Regions from separate parts of the Zobellella aerophila genome, predicted to be linked through region 2. Evidence: riboswitches for the same ligand, from Rfam matches in the RefSeq annotation. Region 2 holds a riboswitch; the other holds the start of a gene.

Region 1 (9,950 bases), 560 kb from region 2:
CAGCTTCCATCGGGACCTGCCCATCGTTAAAGCCCGCTTCCAGGATGAACAGACCATAGGCGGTCTGGCCCTGGTCAAGCGTGCCTTGCTGGAAGGCGAGTTATTACAATTGATCATAGAGAGCCGCTGATGACGAAACTGGTGTACAGCACGGACCCCGACTGGCAGTCCAAGCAGGGGGCCTCGTCCCAAACAGCTCACTCGGGCCCCTACCCCGATGACGGTCTGGTGCGCATACGGCGGGAAACCAAGGGCCGCAAAGGCACCGGCGTGGTGTGCGTCTATGGCCTGCCCGCCGACCGGCTCAAGGACACCGCCAGCCTGCTGAAAAAGCAGCTGGGCACCGGCGGTGCCGTCAAGCAGGCCGTGCTGGAAATTCAGGGCGACCGGCTGGAGCAGGTGAAAGACCTGCTGGAAAAAGCCGGCTTCAAGGTAAAGAAGGTCGGCGGCTGACGCCGTAATGCCGGTCGGTTAACGGGATTGGTTGGCTTTCAAACAGACCTTCTGCGCCATGGACGGCGCAGCAGAGCCCCCAGGGATGGGTTTACGGCGTGTCGGCGGAAAGCGAATTAATCCCGTTTTACGCTTAACCGACAAATATGATGGCTGACGCCACCACTTGATTTTCTTTTCTCCCCCGCTAGAATGCCTCCTCCTGCACAAGGGGGAGTAGTCTCTCAGCCGAGACAGTCATCAACATAATTGGTGCCAAATCACCATGGTGGCTGTGACCCGGGTATTTTCTGCTACGAGATACCAGTGGTTTGACGAGACCTTTGACAGGCTGATGCCGATACCGGGGACGGGCGGCATGGCCTGCTCAATGGTTGAATATAACCCCGTCCCCTTTGGTATCGTTTTGGAAGCCTTATCCACCTCTACCCTGGCCGTGGCCATCGCCGAAATCGGCGACAAGACCCAGTTGCTGGCATTGCTGCTTAGCTGTCGTTTCCGCCGCCCTGCCCCCATTATCACCGGCATACTGCTGGCCACCCTGCTCAACCATGCCCTGGCCGGCTGGGTCGGTGTCTGGATCCAGCAATGGCTGGACCCCGACTGGCTGCGCTACCTGCTGTCGGCCTCCTTCTTTATCATGGCGGCCTGGATGCTGATCCCCGATAAACTGGACGAAGAATCGGGCAGCTTCCGCCATTTCAGCCCCTTGCTCACCACCTTCGTGCTGTTCTTCCTGGCCGAGATGGGCGACAAGACCCAGCTGGCAACCGTCCTGCTGGCCGCCCGCTTCGTTGATGGTTACTGGTGGGTGATTATCGGCACCACCCTGGGCATGCTGCTGGCCAATGTGCCCGTGGTGATCCTCGGCAAGAAAGGCGCCGAGCGTATCCCGCTCAGGTGGATACACGGCCTCAGCGCCGGCCTGTTTGTGATGCTCGGCATCACCACCCTCTGGTGGTAAAGCGTTAAGCTGTGTGTCTGTCTATTAGTCACAAGTTTCTGTTGATTCTTTTGAGAACAGGTAATCAGACAAAAGGCACTACTCCCCGACACGCCGTAAACCCATCCCTGGGGGCTCGACGGCGCCATCCATGGCGGTCAGATGGCATGTGCGAGCTTACAAGGATGTGCTTGAAGCGTGTCGGAGGAGACAACCCTGCAGCCTCTTTGTTCGCCCCAAGTAAGCCGGCAGACTTGTGACCAAGAAACAGGCTGTGAGCCTTCTAACATTCCCACGCTGAGCATGGGAATGAAAGCAACATAAACAGTGGGGGCATGAGCCCCCTTGCACCCTTAACCGTAAATCTGAAAGCTGGCGGCGTTCAGCCAGATATGGGCCAGGATACTGGCGATATAGCCCAGCAATATCACCGGGGTCCATTTCAGGTGGCCGAAGAAAGTATACATACCCCGTGCCTGCCCCATCAGCGCCACCCCGGCGGCCGAACCGATAGACAGCAGGCTGCCGCCTACGCCGGCGGTCAGGGTGATCAGCAACCAGTTACCATGGGACATATCCGGCTCCATAGACAGCACCGCAAACATCACCGGGATGTTATCTACCACCGCCGACAACAAACCCAGCGCTATGTTGGCATAGGTGGCGTTCCAGCCCGTGTAGAGCAGATCGGAGACCAACGCCAGATAGCCCATGAACCCCAGGCCGCCGACGCACATCACCACCCCATAGAAGAACAGCAGGGTATCCCACTCGGCCCGGGCAATCCGGCTGAAGACATCGAAGGGCACCACGCTGCCCAGGCGCCGCAAGGCTTCATCATCTCCCCGCTTCTGAGCCAGGACACGCTTGCGCGACAGGGAGCTGGGCAGGGTCTGGCGCAGGTAGTAACCAAAGAACTGCAGATAGCCCAGGCCGGTCATCATGCCCAGCACCGGCGGCAGATGCAGCAGGCTGTGGCAGGCGACGGCGGAGGCGATGGTCAACAGGAACAACAGCACGATGCGGATGGCACCCCGTTTGAGCTCGATGTCCTCATACATGGCGGCGGGCTGACGATTTTCCACATACAGGCTCATGACGATGGCCGGTACCAGGTAATTCACCAGGGCCGGGATCAGCAGGATAAAGAACTCGTTGAACTTGACGATACCCGCCTGCCAGACCATCAGGGTGGTGATATCGCCGAACGGGCTGAAGGCGCCGCCGGCGTTGGCGGCGATCACGATATTAATACAGCAGAGGTTGATAAAACGCTTGTCGCCTTCGGCCACCTTTACCACCACGGCACACATCAGCAGCGCCGTGGTCAGGTTGTCGGCAATCGGAGAAATAAAGAAAGCCAGCAGGCCGGTCAACCAGAACAGGCTCTTGTAGCTGAAACCTTTACGTATCATCCAGGCCCGCAGGGCATCAAACAGCCGCCGCTCCTCCATGGCGTTGATATAGGTCATGGCCACCAGCAGAAACAACAACAGCTCGGCGTATTCCAGCAGGTTGTGGCGGAACGCCTGCTCCGTCAGCCCCGGAATATCATGGTTGATGTAGGTCCAGCCGATGGCGGCCCAGATGATGCCGGCCGCCACCAGCACCGGCTTGGACTTGCGCAGATGCAGATATTCTTCGCTCATCACCAGGATATACGCCAGTACGAAGATAAAGACCGCGAACATACCCACCGTTGAGCCGGTCAGATCCAGCCGTTCCTCCACCGCCAGCACGGGCCCGCTCGCCAGCGCCGCAAGCCCCCCTAACACCGCCAAGCACAGTTTCCTTTGCATTGTTTTTTTCTCACTTTTGTTGTTTTAGCTATAGTTATTTGTGGTCCGGGATCCCGCCCATGCCCCGACAAAAAAATAGTAACATAAAGCGAAAAAAATAAATTTTCGTTTCTTGGGCGCCCATCCCATTTTTGCAGTTCCCCCCGTCGAGCGCTGGTCAGCGGCGGACCCGAATCCGAGTTAAAAGTGAATATAAAATTACAGACTCGAATGTAGGAAGCTTTCCACAAACAGCCACCAAACTGCGTCATTCATGGCCACAGCGCTAACAAACGGCTACCGCCACCTCGGCAAAAACCAAATATTTAATGTTGTTTTTTGCATGATTTTTCACGATCATTAGGGCCTATCCAGTCTCCAGTAAAGGAAAAGCCGTGCGCGACAACGATGCTGCTTTGGTCAAGGCATTTCGTCAATCCAGTCCCTATGTCAATCTGCATCGGGGCTCAACCTTTGTGGTCATGTTGGGTGGCGAAGCCATCGCCCAGGAAAATTTTCCCAATATCATCAGCGATATCGCCCTGCTCACCAGCCTGGGGATCCGCCTGGTTATCGTGTTCGGCGCCCGTCCGCAGATTGACAACGGCCTGGCCGAGGCCGGCCTGGAAGGGGTGTTTCATAAACAGACGCGGGTAACAGATGAAACCAGCTTCCGCATCATCAAGGATGTCTGCGGCGGCCTGCAGATGGATATCATGGCCCGCCTGTCGATGGGGCTGGTCAATACCCCGATGCAGAATGCCCGCATCAACGTAGTCACCGGCAACTTCGTTATCGCCCAACCCCTGGGTGTCGATGACGGTGTGGATTACCTGCATTCCGGCCGGGTCCGTCGTATCCATACCGACACCATCCATCACCAGCTGTCCCATGGCGGCACCGTGCTGATCTCCCCCATCGGTTTTTCGGTGACCGGCGAGAGTTTTAATTTGTCTTCGGAAGAGCTGGCCAAACGGCTGGCCATCGAGCTCAAGGCCGACAAGCTGATCGGCTTTTGCTCCCAGCGTGGCGTGCTGGATGAGTCCGGCGTGGCCATGCCCGAACTGTTCCCGGAGCAGGCGGAGGCGGCCTTGCAACGACTGCTGAACGAAGGCGATGAGATGTCGGGCACCGCGCGCTACCTGCGGGCAGCCATTGCCAGTTGCCGCGGTGGCGTGCCCCGCAGCCATCTGGTCAGCTACCGGGAAGACGGCGCCCTGATCCAGGAACTGTTTACCCGGGACGGGCTCGGCACCCAGATCGTCAGCCAGAGTGCCGAACAGGCCCGTCAGGCCCGGATCGATGATATCGGCGGCATCCTGGACCTGATCCGGCCGCTGGAGGAAGAGGGCATACTGGTGCGCCGTTCCCGGGAGCAGCTGGAAATGGAAGTCGACCAGTTCACCATTATCGAAAAGGACGGCGCCATCATCGGCTGCGCCGCCCTCTATCCCTTCCCGGAGGAAAGCATGGCGGAAATGGCCTGTGTCGCCATCCACCCGGATTACCGCCGTTCCAGCCGGGGCGACATGCTCTTGCACAAGGTGGAGGAACAAGCCAAGAAGCGGGGCATGAACGCCCTGTTTATCCTCACCACCCGCTCCATCCACTGGTTCCGGGAACGCGGCTTCGAGCCGGTGGACGTGTCGGCCCTGCCGATGGGCAAGCAACAGCTGTATAACTACCAGCGCCGTTCGAAAATCATGATAAAAAACCTGGTTTAATGTTAGTTTTTCCCGGTTAACCATTGACACTCGAGCCGTGAGTCAGTAGTTATAGGGAGCCCGTCATCGGGCAAAGAAGAGGCGCGTTGTTCAGGCAGCCGGCAGGAGGAGCTCCCACTCCCAGGATCGCCGGTCAGGGGACACAACGCCGAGGTGATAACAAAGGGGTGTTTGTTATCGTCGGCCACGGAGGCTGAATCCTTCGGGTTGTCACCTATGGGTGGAGTGCTTCTACGTGACCTTTCTCGTATCTGCAGTCGTTCCCCCGTTGTTATTTATTTTTCGCATGCATACTTCAAGGAGCTGCACTTGAATCAACTTATTGTCGCCAAATTTGGTGGGACCAGCGTCGCCGATCATCAGGCCATGAGCCGCTGCGCCGCCATCCTCGAACAGAACCCCCATACCCGTTTGGCGGTGTTAAGCGCAAGTTCCGGGGTGACCAACCTGCTGGTCGCCCTGGCCTCGGGAGAACATCAGCCGGCGCACCGGGCCGAGCTGCTGCAACAGCTGAACGACATCCAGCAGGGTATTCTGACCAGCCTCGGCAACCCCGAAATGCTGAGCCGTCATATCGAAGAAATCCTGCACCATATCAAGGAGCTGTCGGATAGCGCCGCGATCAGCCCCAGCAAGGCCCTGAACGACGAGATCGTCGCCCAGGGCGAGCTGATGTCCACCCGCCTGTTCGTCGAGCTGCTGCGACAGCGCGGCACCCCCGCCGTCTGGTTCGATGTGCGCCGGATCATGCATACCGACGACAGATTCAGCCGTGCCGCGCCCGATCTGGGCGCCCTGGCCCGGGCCGCCGTCGCCGAATTGCAGCCCCTGTGCGAAAAGCAACTGGTGGTCACCCAGGGCTTTATCGGCGCCGCCAGCGATGGCCGGACCACCACCCTGGGTCGCGGCGGCAGCGACTTTTCCGCCGCCCTGCTGGGTGAGGCGCTTGAGGCGTCCGCCGTGGAAATCTGGACCGATGTGCCCGGCATCTACACCACGGATCCCCGGCTGGTGACCGAGGCCCGCGCCATTCCGGAAATCAGCTTCAGCGAAGCCTCGGAAATGGCGACCTTTGGCGCCAAGGTACTGCATCCGGCCACCCTGCAGCCGGCGGTACGCCGCCAGATCCCGGTATTCGTCGGCTCCAGCAAGGCACCGGAAGCGGGCGGCACCTGGATCCGCAACGCCACCCCCCAGGCCCCGCTGTTCCGAGCCCTGGCCCTTCGCCGCAACCAGGTGCTGCTGACCCTGACCAGCCTGAATATGTTCCAGGCCCACGGCTTCCTGGCCGAGGTGTTCGGCATCCTGGCCAAACACAAGATTTCCGTCGACCTGATCACCACCTCGGAAGTCAGCGTGTCCCTGACCTTGGATGCGGGGGCCGAGCTGCTGACCGACGAAGTGCAGGCGGAACTCGGCAAACACTGCCACCTGAAGGTGGAACATGGCCTGGCCCTGGTGGCCTTGATCGGCAACCGCATGAGCGAAGTCAGCGGCACCGGCAGCCGGGTGTTCCAGGCGCTGGAAAACGTCAATATCCGTATGATCTGCTACGGCGCCAGCCCCCATAACCTCTGCTTCCTGGTCAACGATGACGCCGCCGCCGGCGTGGTACAGGATCTGCACCAGACCCTGTTGCCCGCCTAAATACCCTGGGCGCCCCTTCGGGCGCCCTTGCCCTTTCTGCCCCAATCATTGCAGAAATGTGATATTAACCACGCCTGAGGATCACCAGGGCCACCCCACCCAGCACCGCCACCGAGGCCAGCAAAAAACGCAGGGTCAGGGGTTCGCTCAGCCACAGTATACCCCCCAGGGCCGCCAGCATAGGCACGCTCAGCTGCACCGTGGCCGCCTGGGTGGCATTCAATCCGCCCAACGCCCGATACCAAACCGCATAGCCCAGGCCAGAGGTCAGGGTCCCGGACAAAACAGCATACCAGAGCCCCGTAGCATCCAGCCTGACCCAGGGTAAGCAGGCGAAGAACAGCCCAAGTCCCAGGGGGACGGCACGTAAAAAGTTGCCGGCCGTGGTCCGGGTCGCATCGGCGACACCCCGTCCACGCAATGAATAGACGCCCCAGGCCACCCCGCCAGTTAACATAATGACGGCACCTGCGAAGGGGGGTGCCGACACCCCCGGCAGCAACAAGCCCACCAGTCCGGCAAAGGCACACCCCAGCCCCAGGCTCTGCCAGCGGTTTAATCGTTCCCCCCGCCACAGACCCGCACCTATCATGGTCACCTGCACGGCACCGAACAACAACAGGGCCCCGGTACCCGTATCCAACGACAGATAGGCAAAAGAAAAGGCGGCGGCGTACAGAAACAGCGCCCAGGCCGGCCACCAGCTGCCCCCGCGCGCCACCAGCAGCCAGAGCACCAGGGCGCCGGACAGCAGGCGCATGCCGGTAAAGCTGGCCGCATCTATCCCGGTACCCTGGAAAGCCAACCGGCAGAGCAGCGAATTGCCGGCGAAGGCAATCATCGCCAGCAGGGTAGATAAGAACACCTGAACATTGGACATGCGACCATCCTGTTTAAAACCACCAGGCGGCCAGCACACCACCAAGCAGCGAAAGCAGCATGGGGGCCCCTACCCTGATGCCCAGCACCCGCCCGCCAAGGGTAAACGCCAGCAATGACTTGACGATATTATTGACCGAGGCGGCCAGTACGACGCCCAGCACGGCGGTGGCAAAGTCGATACCCGTCAGCGACATCCGTGTCAGTGACAGGGTGATGGCATCCACATCGGCAATGCCCGAGGCCATCGCCAGCAGCAGGATACCGGCATTGCCCAGCCAGTTTTTGAGCCATTCGCCGAGTACCATGATCACCATGATCAACAGGCCGAAGCTGATGGCTAGCTTGAGATCCAGCGGCTTCATCCTGAGCCGGGGCTGGTCGACGGTCACCGGCTTGCGGTGGCGCAACCAGATCAACACTGCCGGCACATAGAGCAACACCGTCATCACCAGCACCGGCAGCAACAGGGATGACAACAACCGCGGGTTGATCAGGGCGCAATAGACCAGGATACGGGGGAACATGGTGCCGCAGGCCAGCAATATGCCCACCGCCAGCAAGGGCCTGAGCCGGGGATTCGCCCGCGACAAGCGGGCATAATGCAGGGTCAGGGCGGTGGAGGAGCTCAAGCCGGCAAACAGGCTGGTAAAGAGGATGCCCTTCTCGGTGCCGCCGACCCGCACCGCAAAATAGCCGACAAAAGAGATGGCGGCGATCAGCACCACCATCCACCAGATCTGGTAGGGATTGATGGCCTGCCCCGGCCCCATATTCAGGTCCGGCAGCAGCGGCAGCATCACCACCGAGATCAGCAACAGCTTCAGGCCGGCGTCCAGTTCATGTTGCTGCAGCTTGTGCAACAGCCCGTGGATCTCCTGTTTGTTATCCAGGATAAAGGCGGTGATCACCGCGGCGGCGGTGGCGATGGCCGGATCATCCACCAGCGCCACGGCGCCAAAACAGAAGGTCAGGATAAGCCCGATGGCGCCGGTCACACTGTAATCGGCCACCTGCTGGCTACGGACCCGATAGGCCACCAGACAGATACCGAATACCCCCAGCAGGGACACCGCAAAAATCCAGCCGCCGAAGTGTTGGGAGAGCAGGGCCGACAAACCACCCAAGAGGCCCACCAGGGCGTGGGTGCGAATGCCGGCGATACGCATCCCGGCCTGGCTGTTCCGGGCCTGCCAGCCCCGCTGGATGCCGATCAGCATTCCCAGCAGCAGCGCAATGCCCAGCCGTGCCAGGGTCTGATGGCCGTCCAGCATGCCGGCCATCTCATCCATGGCTGCTGTTTTTCCAGCGGAGGTAACGACTCAGCTCATCCCGCCCCCACTCCCTCTCGCCGGCCCGTCCCGCACCTTTGACAAAGCGGGCCCTGGCTGTCGCCGCGCCCTGCTCGGTGCCATTGAGCCTCCTCAAGCCATGCCCGCTGATGAGCCGACGGGCAGCCGCCGATCGGCCAGTATCTTGCCCGCCTGGTGCGCCTCGGCTTCATGTCCCGGCTCACGCCAGGGCTCGCGGAGGGCGGCGTCCAACCAGTCCTGCATGGGTTTAAGTGCCAGCAGCTGCCGCACATAGCCATCGGCTGCGGGCGCCAGTTTGAGTCCGTAATTGCTCACCCGGAAGGCCACGGGCGCAAAAAATGCGTCCACGGCGCTGAATGCTTCACCCGCCAGCCAGGGGCCGCCGAAACGGGCCAGCCCCTCCGACCACAACTCGTTCAAACGCTCGATATCTTGCCGCAGTTCGGCATCGATCCCGTTCATTTCAACCTGCAGGCCACAGTTCATCGGACACTGGTTGCGCAGCGCAAAGAAACCGGAGTGCATCTCGGCGGCGGCGCAGCGGGCCCAGGCCCGGGCCTGGGCCGACCTGGGCCAGACCCCGGGATCATGCTCGGCCAGATATTCGGTAATGCCCATGGAATCCCATACCACTACCCCGTTATCCACCAGGCAGGGCACCTTGCCGGTAGGTGAAAACCGCCGGAATGTCGACCAGTTGGAGCCGGAGCCGAAGGGCTCCAGATGCTCGTTGAAGGGGATATCCAGCATCCGCATCAGTAACCAGGGCCGCAGCGACCAGGATGAGTAGTTTTTATTGGCGATAAACAGCTCTTTCATTATGCGATCCTTCCGTTAGCATCCTTACCCAAATACGGCCGCTCTCTTGGCGCCGGCCGTCAGAAATAGTGTCAGATATCCGCTTGCTGGAACAGCTCCTGGGCCCGCCGGGCGATGTCTTCTTCAGACAGGTCTTCCACATGGCTGGCGAGAAACCAGATATGACCGAAAGGATCTGCCAGGGTGCCGGTGCGATCACCATAAAACTGATCCTGCGGCTCACGGATTTCCCTGGCTCCCGCCGCCAACGCCTTGGCAAACTGCGCATCCACGTCTGCCACGTACAGGTACAGGCCGATGCTGCTGCCGCCCAGCTGCAGCGGATCGCGAAAGGCCTCCTGGTCGCAACTGTCGGCCAGCATTATCCTGGTATTTCCAATTTGGAGTTCCGCAT
Region 2 (9,950 bases):
AGGCCAGTCCCGGGCTACCTTCGATTGCTCAGGTGGCCCTGCAGCATGTACAGACGGAAATGCCCTTTACCCGTTATGTGGATGAGCAGGTCACGCTGATCGCTGCCAATGCCAAGTTGGCGCCCTATGGCGCCCGCTTGAGTGACATGAGCCGGGTAGGCAAGATTTACTATGCCAATCATTGCATGTTTCCCGGCGGCACGGTCGCACATCTGGTGATCGCGGGCGAGTATGAGCGTATCAATATCTTTTTGGTACCCATGGATCAACCGTTAAAGATGGAAAGCCAATTTGCCGGTCAGGGGCTGCAGGGTGAGGTGGTACCGATGCAAAATTACCGCCTGGTGATCGTTACCGATATGCAGGAAAACCTTAAACAGGTAACCGACACCGTCAAAACATCGCTGGAGCATATCATTTAACTGCTCACCGCTCGCCTATAAATAAGGGGTCGCTTGGCCTAATGCCGATCAGTTAAGGATCCATTGACCAAGCCTGCATAACTGACAAAATCCGATGCTCACTGGTCATCGGATTTTTTATGCAATTAAGTCAGGCGCTTGATGCCGTTCATCAGTTCACCCCTGAAGAGTTTGCCGGCTTGTCCGATCTGCTGTCGCCTGGACTCATCGAACAATGCCTAATCGATACCGGCGTTGCGTCCCTTCGCAAACAGCGCCTGGCAATGGAGGTGATGGTGTGGGCCGTGGTGGGCATCTCCCTGTATCACCACCTGTCCATGAGCCATGGTTGCCATTCCCTAACCTTGTTTGACCGCGGTTTTTATGCGTTGGGGTTACTCCATCGTTGGCAGTCCGCGGGGAGTGAACGTCATTGGTTGTTGCCCTTGCGTAAAGGCGCCCAGTACCAGCGGCTCAGGAAGCTTGTCCAGGTCAGGAGCCGGTTCCCCTGAGCGTCTCGCCCCAGGCCAGAAAGAAATGGCCGGATGCGCCAGCGGCCCTTTTTCTTATCGGTCAGCTGCAATTATTACCGGCGGTGGCAGCGGGTAATATTCCCAAGGTAATGCAAACCATACTGGATATGGCAGAGAGTTTTATCTTGCCGGCCAAACGCGAACGTAGTTACCCGAGGACGGTAAAGAAAAGGCCGGGGCGCTACGCGACCCGGCCTGCGAGGGATCAACGCTTGCCAGCGCCTTAACTGACAAGCATTAGGCCGCTTGGCCTCCATTTTATCACTATGGGCTATAGGGGGCGGTCAGAAATGCCAGGTCAGCCCCACGGTCAGCGCATCCATTTCAAAATCATCCTTGTCCAACAGGCGGGCATACTCGGCAAAGAAGCCGACTCCCCGTTGGTGACGCTTGCCTAAGAAACGCACCCCTACCCCATAACTGAGATCGCTTTCAGAATCGGATTCTTTCAGGCCAAATGCAGGGGCACTGGCCTCCGCTTCGGCTTCTGTCCAGCCCAATAGTCCATAGACCGACATAACGTCCTCGATCGGGAACTGAGGCAACAAATAAACGCCATAATAATGTTCAAGTTCGGTTTTCACCACTCCAGCCACAGTATCATCACCAAAGCCCTTCCCAAGGCGACCTTCAACAGCAAGATAGGGTGACGGCTGAAAACCCAGGTTCAGCCCGACAGAGTCCCAGTTAACGGATTCACTCAATGAGTCCGTGTCAAAATCAAGGTTGGCATAATTCAGCCCCACATAAAACTGATAGTCAGGGTTATGCCAGCTGGTATATACAGGGGATTGAGCATGAGCACTGGCCGCCACCAGGCATGAAGCCACTAAGATAGGTTTGATCATATCGACAATCCTTGTTTTTGGTTCTTATTGTGTTTGCGCATTTACCCGTAAAAGTAAAGCTAGACCTTCAGTCAAAGTTCCACAACAAAGAGCTGGGCAAATAAATTCCTGACTATGCTGTAAGTAAGCACCCTATCTGGTGTAGCATGCCGCCCCCTCGCTCACATGGAAGCGAAAACGCTGTTCGGAACAACAGGAATCTCCTCAATGAATATTGAATTCCCAATCTTGATTACCTTTGTCGGCTATCTCTTGCTCACTCTGCTGATTGGTTTGGTCGCCTATCGGGCAACCAGCTCGCTGAGCGATTATATCCTGGGTGGGCGCCGACTCGGGCCGGCGGTGGCCGCCTTGAGTGTCGGCGCATCCGATATGAGTGGTTGGCTGCTGCTGGGGCTGCCGGGTGCGGTTTATCTGTATGGTGTCAACCAGGCCTGGATCGGCATCGGCCTGGTGATCGGAGCCTGGCTGAACTGGTTGTTTGTAGCCAAGCGACTGCGTATCTATACCGAACAAGCCAATGACTCCCTTACCCTGCCCGATTTCCTGGAAAACAGGCTGGCCGACACCTCGGGTCTGCTGCGGGTGATCTCCGCCCTCACCATACTGGTATTTTTCGTATTCTACACCGCCTCGGGCATGGTCGGCGGCGCTATCCTGTTTGAAAAGGTTTTTGGCCTGCCTTACCTGAGCGCCTTGTTAATCGGCGGCAGCGTGATCGTGGCCTATACCTTTATGGGGGGCTTCCTGGCGGTGTCCTGGACCGACTTTTTTCAAGGCATCCTGATGCTGCTGGCACTGATCGTCATGCCCTGGGCGGTGATGAATGAACTGGGTGGGCTAGAGCAGACCTTGGACACCCTGGGTAAGATGGATGCCAACAAGCTTGATTTTCTTCATGATTTCTCATTGCTGAGCGGCCTGAGCTTGATGGCCTGGGGACTCGGATATTTTGGCCAGCCGCATATTCTGGCCCGTTTCATGGCCATAGACTCACCCCGCTCGGTACCCTTGTCACGCCGCATTGCCATGAGCTGGATGATACTGTCGTTGATTGGCGCCCTCGGCGTGGGCCTGGTCGGTGCCGTGTATTTTGCCGATGCGCCACTGATCAATGCAGAAACCGTGTTCCTGGCACTGGCCAATGCGGTATTTAACCCCTGGGTGGCAGGCTTTCTGATCGCTGCCATTATGTCGGCTATCATGAGCACCATCGACTCCCAATTACTGGTGTGCTCTTCCGCTCTGACCGAAGACTTTTACAAACGCTGGCTCAGGCCCCATGCCCATGACCAGGAGCTGGTGTGGATCGGCCGGATCGCCGTGCTGGTGGTAGCCATTTCTGCCATGTTGCTGGCCCTGGATCCACAAACCACCGTGCTTGGCCTGGTCAGTTATGCCTGGGCCGGTTTTGGCGCCGCCTTCGGCCCTGTCATCATTCTTTCGGTATATTGGCCTCGCCTGACCCGTAACGGTGCCCTGGCCGGTATCGTCCTGGGCGCTCTGACGGTGATCGGCTGGAAGCAACTCAACGGCGGCCTGTTCGATCTGTATGAAATCGTGCCCGGCTTCCTGCTCTGTGGCCTGACCTGTATCTTGGTCAGCAAGCTGGACAGGGAGCCGGAAAAGACCGTAGTGCTGGGGTTCAGGAGAATGGAGTCAGATCTCTAACCATTGATATCAATAACAAAAAGGGCCTTATCGGCCCTTTTTTGTAAACAAGTGTTTTACTTTTCCTTTACACTTATTTATCTTGTCATCTGGTAAGAGTTCATACCACTTACCGCCAACAATAAAATCCAAATGCACCTGCAGGATACGTTGAGTAAGGGAATCTACTTATGTGCCCAAAAAACTTGAAACTGTCTTTGCTCGCCGCTGCTGTTACAGTGGCAACCGGGCAAGCCCACTCCGCCGCCTTCCAGCTGGCCGAACAAAACACCACCGGTCTCGGCCGTGCCTATGCCGGAGAGGGAGCCATCGGCGACAACGCCTCTGTATTAGGTCGTAACCCGGCGGCCATGACCCTGTTTGACAGCGCGGCACTCTCTGCGGGTGCCATCTACGTTAACCCTGAGGTAGACGTAGAAGGTAAAGGGACAACGGCAGCAACGGGCCAAGGTTCCGGTTTACCCACCCAATCCGAAGATATCGCCGGCGATGCCCTGGTTCCCTTTTTCTATTACATCCAGCCCATCAACGACCAGTGGACAACGGGCTTCGGCGCCTTCACCAACTATGGCTTGTCCACTTCATATCAGGACAACCATTATGCGGGCACGGTCGCCGGCATGACCTCGCTTAAAACACTGAACCTGAATCCCAATATCGCCTTCAAGGCCAATAACCACCTCTCTCTGGGAGCCGGCGTCAATGCGGTATATGCCGATGCCGAGCTGGTGCGCCATCTAGGTATCGCCTCTGCGCTGATCCCAGGAACGGTACCGACAACAGAGGCCGCTCGCCTGGAGGGCGATGACTGGGGCTACGGCTGGAATATCGGCCTGCTGGTTGAGGCCGATGAGCACAACCGCTGGGGCCTGAGCTATCGGTCTGGGGTCGATATTAAGTTTAGTGGGGAGTTTACGGGACTTACTTCCGCACAGCAGAGGGTTCCCGCCAACCTGGATGTCACCTTGCCCGCCATGGCGGAGTTTTCCGGTTTCCATCGGCTCAATCCCGACTGGGCACTGCACTATGGTCTGCTGTGGACCGAATGGAGCAGCTTTAAGGAGCTGAAAGCCGTGGGCTCCACCGGCCAGGAACTATTCCAGAAAGACGAACAGTTTAAAAACAGCTGGCGGGTGAGTGCCGCCGCCACCCATCGGCTCGATGAGCGATGGACCTTGCGCGGCGGTGTTGCCTATGACAGATCCCCGGTACGGGAAGCATTCCGCTCCATCTCGATTCCCGACAGCAACCGTGTCTGGTACAGCCTGGGCTCTACTTACAGCTACAACCAGCAACTGAGCTTCGATGCCTCCTTTGCCTTCCTGAACGGTAAGAAGGTCGACGTCAAAGAAGATAACTTTGAATTTATCTCCGGCGGCGATGCCTACCTGTTTGGCCTTCAGATGAACTACCGATTCTGAGCAGGAAACAAACAACAAAAGGCGCCGTCAGGCGCCTTTTGTTTAACACTCAGGCCCGAGCCTTACCCTGGATATAATGCCGGCGACAGAGTGCCACATAGCGTTCATTGCCGCCGATTTCCACCTGCTCTCCTTCCCTGACCAGGCTCCCCTCGGCATCCAGTCTGGCATTCATATGGGCCTTGTTTCCACACCAGCAAATGGTTTTCAGCTCTTCCAGCTTGTCGGCCAAGCACAACAAATAGTAAGCGCCTTCGAACAGCTCACCACGAAAATCGCTTTTCAAACCGTAAGCCATCACCGGAACATTGAGCTCATCCACGATTTGCGCCAACTGGTACACCTGTGCCCGGGTCAGAAACTGCGCCTCATCCAAAATAAATACATCCAGCGATGCCAGCTCTGCCTTCACCTTGATCAACCTGAACAAGTTACAGCCTGTGCCGAAGGTATCCACCTCAAGCTGCAACCCAACCCGGGCCCGGATAATACCCATCCCCGCCCTGGTATCCATGCGAGGTGTCATGGCATAGGGTGTCAGGCCCCTCTCCTGGTAATTAAAGTGCGCCTGAATAAGCTGGGTCGACTTGCCCGAATTCATGGCGGCATATTTATAGTGCAGCGACGCCATGGGCCCTCCTCCCTTGCCATCGACGCCAGCCGAGGAGTATCAATGCAAAACACGACAGGGCAGCAATAAAGCCCGTGGCCAGGGAGCCGCTATACCCCAATACCAAATATCCAGCCACACTCACCAAAGCGATAGACAGCGCATAAGGCAGCTGAGTAATCACATGGTCGATATGATGGCAAGAAGCCCCGGTAGAAGACAATATGGTGGTATCTGATATGGGCGAGCAATGGTCCCCGAATACCGCTCCCGCCATGACGGCAGATAAACCCGGTAGCAATAGCTGAGCATCGATCGCCATCACCATATCCGCGGCAATAGGCAGCATAACGCCGAAGGTACCCCAGCTGGTGCCGGTAGCAAATGCCATTATCCCCGCCAACAAGAACAACAGGGCCGGCAGCAGATAGACCGGCAGGTTCTGCCGAATGAGGGATGCAAGATACTTCCCGGTTTCCAGCTCGGAAATCATACCGGCTATGGTCCAGGCAAACAGCAAAATATAGATGGCCGGTAGCATCCCCCTGATACCCGTCCACAACGCCTGCCCCCATTGTCCGACATCGGCTTTTTGGCGCAACATCGCCCAGCCACAAACGACTAACCCGGCCACACCCCCTAATACCAGGGCTCGCCCTACATTGGTATTTTCCAGGGCCGACAGCAAGCTAAAAGGCAAATCATTTGCCGCCAGACTCTGTGCGCCGCTAAATAACAGGCCGAATACCGTCACCAATGTCAGCACACCGATGGCTAATGCCAGATCACTGACCCGTCCATCGGGTCCGGCTATATCGGCTACGCCTGGTGGCGCACCTTTGTTACCGTCAAACAATTCTCCTTCCAGGGCCAGGGATTCATGACGCCCCATGGCCCCTAGATCCCAGTCTCCCTTAATGACCAGCACGACCATCAGCAGGGTAAAGATGGCATAAAAGTTCATGCTCCCCATCAACAAAAAAGCACCGAAAGCGCTGTGCCCGGTCATACTGTAGCTGGTCAGGATGCCGCCTACCAAGGCAATAATATAAGCTCCCCAAGAAGATACCGGCATTAACACACATACCGGAGCCGCCGTGGAATCAAGCAGGTAAGCAAGCTTAGTCCTGGATATGTTGAATCTATCGGTCACAGGGCGACATATGGCTCCCACCGATAGACTGTGAAAGTAATCGTCGATAAAAAAGACAAACACCAGTAAACCGGTCATGATCTTAGCCTGCCGGCGACTTTTAATACGCTCTTGCGCCCATTCGGCAAATGCCTGAGTAGCGCCTACCCGGCTGAGGATACTGATGATACAACCCAGCAATAACAGGAATAACAGTATGTTCATATTCCATTCATTCAGGCCTCCCTGCTGCCAAAACAGGGATAAAACCTTATTAAACAAATGGCTAATGGAATCAACAGGCTGAAACTCGTTAACCAGCAGCCCCCCCAGCACAATGCCCATTCCTAGCGACAACAGCACCCGACGGGTCATTATAGCCAGCAAAATGGCCAATAATGGTGGCAGTAAAGACCAATGTGTTTGAATAAAAAGATGGGAATCCATTACAGCACCTATGCTTGCTTGCTAAAAAACCCACCAGGAAAAGACAAGTCAGACAGAGCCCCTTAACATTCCCAGCAGTAGCGCATCATGGCATATGCATGACAGTATCCGGCCTGTTCGACCTGATCCCAACCACCTTGCCCGATCGGCAAAGGCGGCTTCGGCGCGGCTTCCTCTTAATCAGCATAAACAGTATCACCCTGAACTGATCGACTGAACTGATAAGACGCGCACCTCTACGCAAGTTAGAACAACTCATTGTACTAACTTAATCATTAAAATCAATATATTAATCCAAATAAATAAATCATTACAGGTCAATATATCAAAAGAGTCACCAATGAGTCCGATTTTAAACAAAAAGGTCTCTTTTGTATCTCTTGTACCTCTTTTTTCACACCAGGTTGTGAGTAACTGATTAATAAACAGCCCGAACAACTGATGTTTCTGTCCGATACCTTTACCTTTAGCTTTACCATAGACTAAATAAGGAAAAATTTTAGCCCAGGCAGTTGGTAGTACGTTTAACACTTTCATCACCATATGCTTTTTTGCAATATGCAATGCATTACAAAATATTGTTTTGAATTACCACTTCCTTCATTTTTAATTTGAGTTTGTATTAGTTAACCGCGTGATATAAAATAATTATGTTGACTTAAACCAGCTTAAATATCGAAGCAAATAACTTATATAGGTAATCGCGATGACTGAATTTCTAAAGACCCTGCTGAATATCCGCAGCCTGCGCGCCGCTGGCCGTGAACTCACCTTGGAGCAATTAGAAGAAGGCTTGGCAAAATTATCATCAGTGGTTGAAGAGCGTCGCGAAGCTGAAGCAGAAGAACGCGCCACCGCCGCCGAACGTGAGCGTAAACTGAAAGAATACATGAATATGCTGGCCGCCGACGGCATCGATATTAATGACCTGGTTGAACTGGCCGAACCGAGCAAAAAATCCGTCGGTCGTAGTAAGCGTCCTGCTAAATATGCCTATACCGACGAAAATGGCGAGCAGAAAACCTGGACTGGCCAAGGCCGCAAGCCTTCAGTTATCCAAACAGCACTGGACAACGGCGGCAGCCTGGATGATTTCTTAATCAAATAACACAATTTCAGGGCCCTCCGGCCCTGAAATTTATTTAGTCGTCTTAAGCCTCAGTTTAGCCTGCTGCCAGTTAGTCTCCTCTCCCCCCTCTGAAGTGCGGTATCCCAGGCCAATACAAACAACAGGTCACTTAGCCTGTCGGGGTACCTGGTACTTTCCGGATTAACCTTATTTCCAATGACACCAGCTGTCGCTTTGCCCGCCTGGCAATGGTGCGTGCCATATGAAATGCCGTGACCTGCTGACTCCATCCGGCAAGATCAACTGGCGTAATAGAAGCAAACGAGCAGACAACTCATCGATACAGACTTCCAGACAGTCAACCCTGTCAGATTTGGCTTACTACTAAAATGGCTTTTATAGGCAAAGGATAGTCACACCCAATATCAAACAACTCTTTCTGTATGTTATTCAACCGGCCTCGAGGCAACATTTTATCCGGGCCCGACAAGCCGCGGCACCAACAGATAAAGGACTTCAACTCATCCAGTGAGCATAGCAAACTACCCTGGAGTTATTCTTGTCCACCAGCTCCCCGCCGGCCAACCTCGCGCTCAAGCCGGTACAGGTATGCCATGGGCGGAGCGAGGTCGTATCCGATACTTATCACAAGGTATGGACACCCTGATCAAACGCGCAAACCCGACGATTACATATTTTCTCCTTTCCTATAGACTATAAAAATTTGCGGCAACAGGAGCCAACATGGGTCGTTTATGGGTCAACGAGGCCATCAACAAGATAGAAGCCGACTTCCAGCGCAGCGCCGATACCCATCTGTTCAAGGTGACACCACCGTCCTGGCCAGATCGTCATATTTACCTGAAAGACGAATCCAGCCATCCCACCGGCAGCCTGAAACACCGGCTGGCCCGCTCCTTATTCCTTTATGGCCTCTGCAATGGCTGGATCGATGAAGGCAGGACCATCATAGAGGCCTCCAGCGGCAGTACCGCGGTGTCCGAAGCCTACTTTTCCAAGTTGCTGGGTTTACCCTTTATCGCCGTGATCCCCAGGCACACCTCCGCTGAAAAAATTGCCAAGATCAACTTTTATGGCGGCCGATGTCACCTGGTAGATGATGCCAGCCTGATTTATCCCGAATCATATCGCCTGGCAAAAGAAACCGGCGGTCATTTCGTCGACCAATTTACCTTTGCCGAGCGTGCAACCGACTGGCGCGGCAATAACAATATTGCCGAAAGCATGTTCGAACAGATGGCCAAGGAGCCTTTTCCAGAACCGGAATGGGTGGTGATGAGCGCGGGCACCGGCGGTACCTCGGCGACCATAGGGCGCCATATCCGCTACTCCAAGATGCGTACCCGGCTGTGCGTGGTGGATCCGGAGCATTCGGTGTTTTATGACTATTACCGGCAACGGGATCCCGGGCTGACTTCCGCCAACGGCTCGCGTATAGAAGGCATAGGCCGCCCCCGGGTAGAGCCCAGTTTCATGCCCGATATCATCGATGACATGCATCAGATCCCCGATGTGGCAAGCCTGGCGGCCATGCTGTTGCTAGAAGAGATATTGGGCCGTAAGTGCGGCGGCAGTACCGGTACCAACTTTATGGGCATCCTACTTAAATTAAAGACCATGGCGGAACAAGAACGGTCGGGATCCCTGATCACCCTGATCTGTGATCAGGGTGATCGTTATCTAAATACCTATTATGATGCCCACTGGCGCCGGGGCCAGGGGCTGGATGTCGCCCCCTGGCTGGACAGGCTAAGGGCCTTCTGGTATCGGGGTGAATTTGAGGCGCTAAATAACTGT

The links. Region 2 has a riboswitch for lysine ahead of ABD806_RS02000 (Na+/H+ antiporter NhaC family protein). Riboswitches for the same ligand answer to the same signal wherever they lie in the genome.
Region 1: it holds a riboswitch for lysine, as region 2 does, so the genes downstream of both, lysC (lysine-sensitive aspartokinase 3) here and ABD806_RS02000 (Na+/H+ antiporter NhaC family protein) in region 2, are expected to answer to the same signal.

Annotation. Positions count from the first base shown of each region.
Region 1 covers NZ_BAABCX010000001.1:978,365-988,314, forward strand. Annotated here, with positions in the region: gene ABD806_RS04590 (ROK family protein) at 1-130, shown strand, start outside; gene ABD806_RS04595 (translation initiation factor) at 130-453, shown strand; gene ABD806_RS04600 (TMEM165/GDT1 family protein) at 860-1,417, shown strand; gene nhaD (sodium:proton antiporter NhaD) at 1,750-3,195, opposite strand; gene argA (amino-acid N-acetyltransferase) at 3,570-4,898, shown strand; lysine riboswitch at 4,967-5,137, shown strand; gene lysC (lysine-sensitive aspartokinase 3) at 5,208-6,545, shown strand; gene ABD806_RS04620 (DMT family transporter) at 6,610-7,425, opposite strand; gene ABD806_RS04625 (MgtC/SapB family protein) at 7,439-8,716, opposite strand; gene ABD806_RS04630 (glutathione S-transferase family protein) at 8,849-9,556, opposite strand; gene ABD806_RS04635 (VOC family protein) at 9,628-9,950, opposite strand, start outside.
Region 2 covers NZ_BAABCX010000001.1:418,231-428,180, reverse strand. Annotated here, with positions in the region: gene ABD806_RS02030 (DUF3379 family protein) at 1-422, shown strand, start outside; partial or broken gene ABD806_RS02025 (transposase domain-containing protein) at 542-1,161, shown strand; gene ABD806_RS02020 (porin family protein) at 1,219-1,782, opposite strand; gene putP (sodium/proline symporter PutP) at 1,990-3,453, shown strand; gene ABD806_RS02010 (outer membrane protein transport protein) at 3,624-4,874, shown strand; gene ABD806_RS02005 (thymidine kinase) at 4,924-5,505, opposite strand; gene ABD806_RS02000 (Na+/H+ antiporter NhaC family protein) at 5,486-7,063, opposite strand; lysine riboswitch at 7,134-7,310, opposite strand; gene ABD806_RS01995 (hypothetical protein) at 7,319-7,600, opposite strand; gene ABD806_RS01990 (H-NS family histone-like protein) at 7,770-8,171, shown strand; gene ABD806_RS01985 (PLP-dependent cysteine synthase family protein) at 8,877-9,950, shown strand, end outside.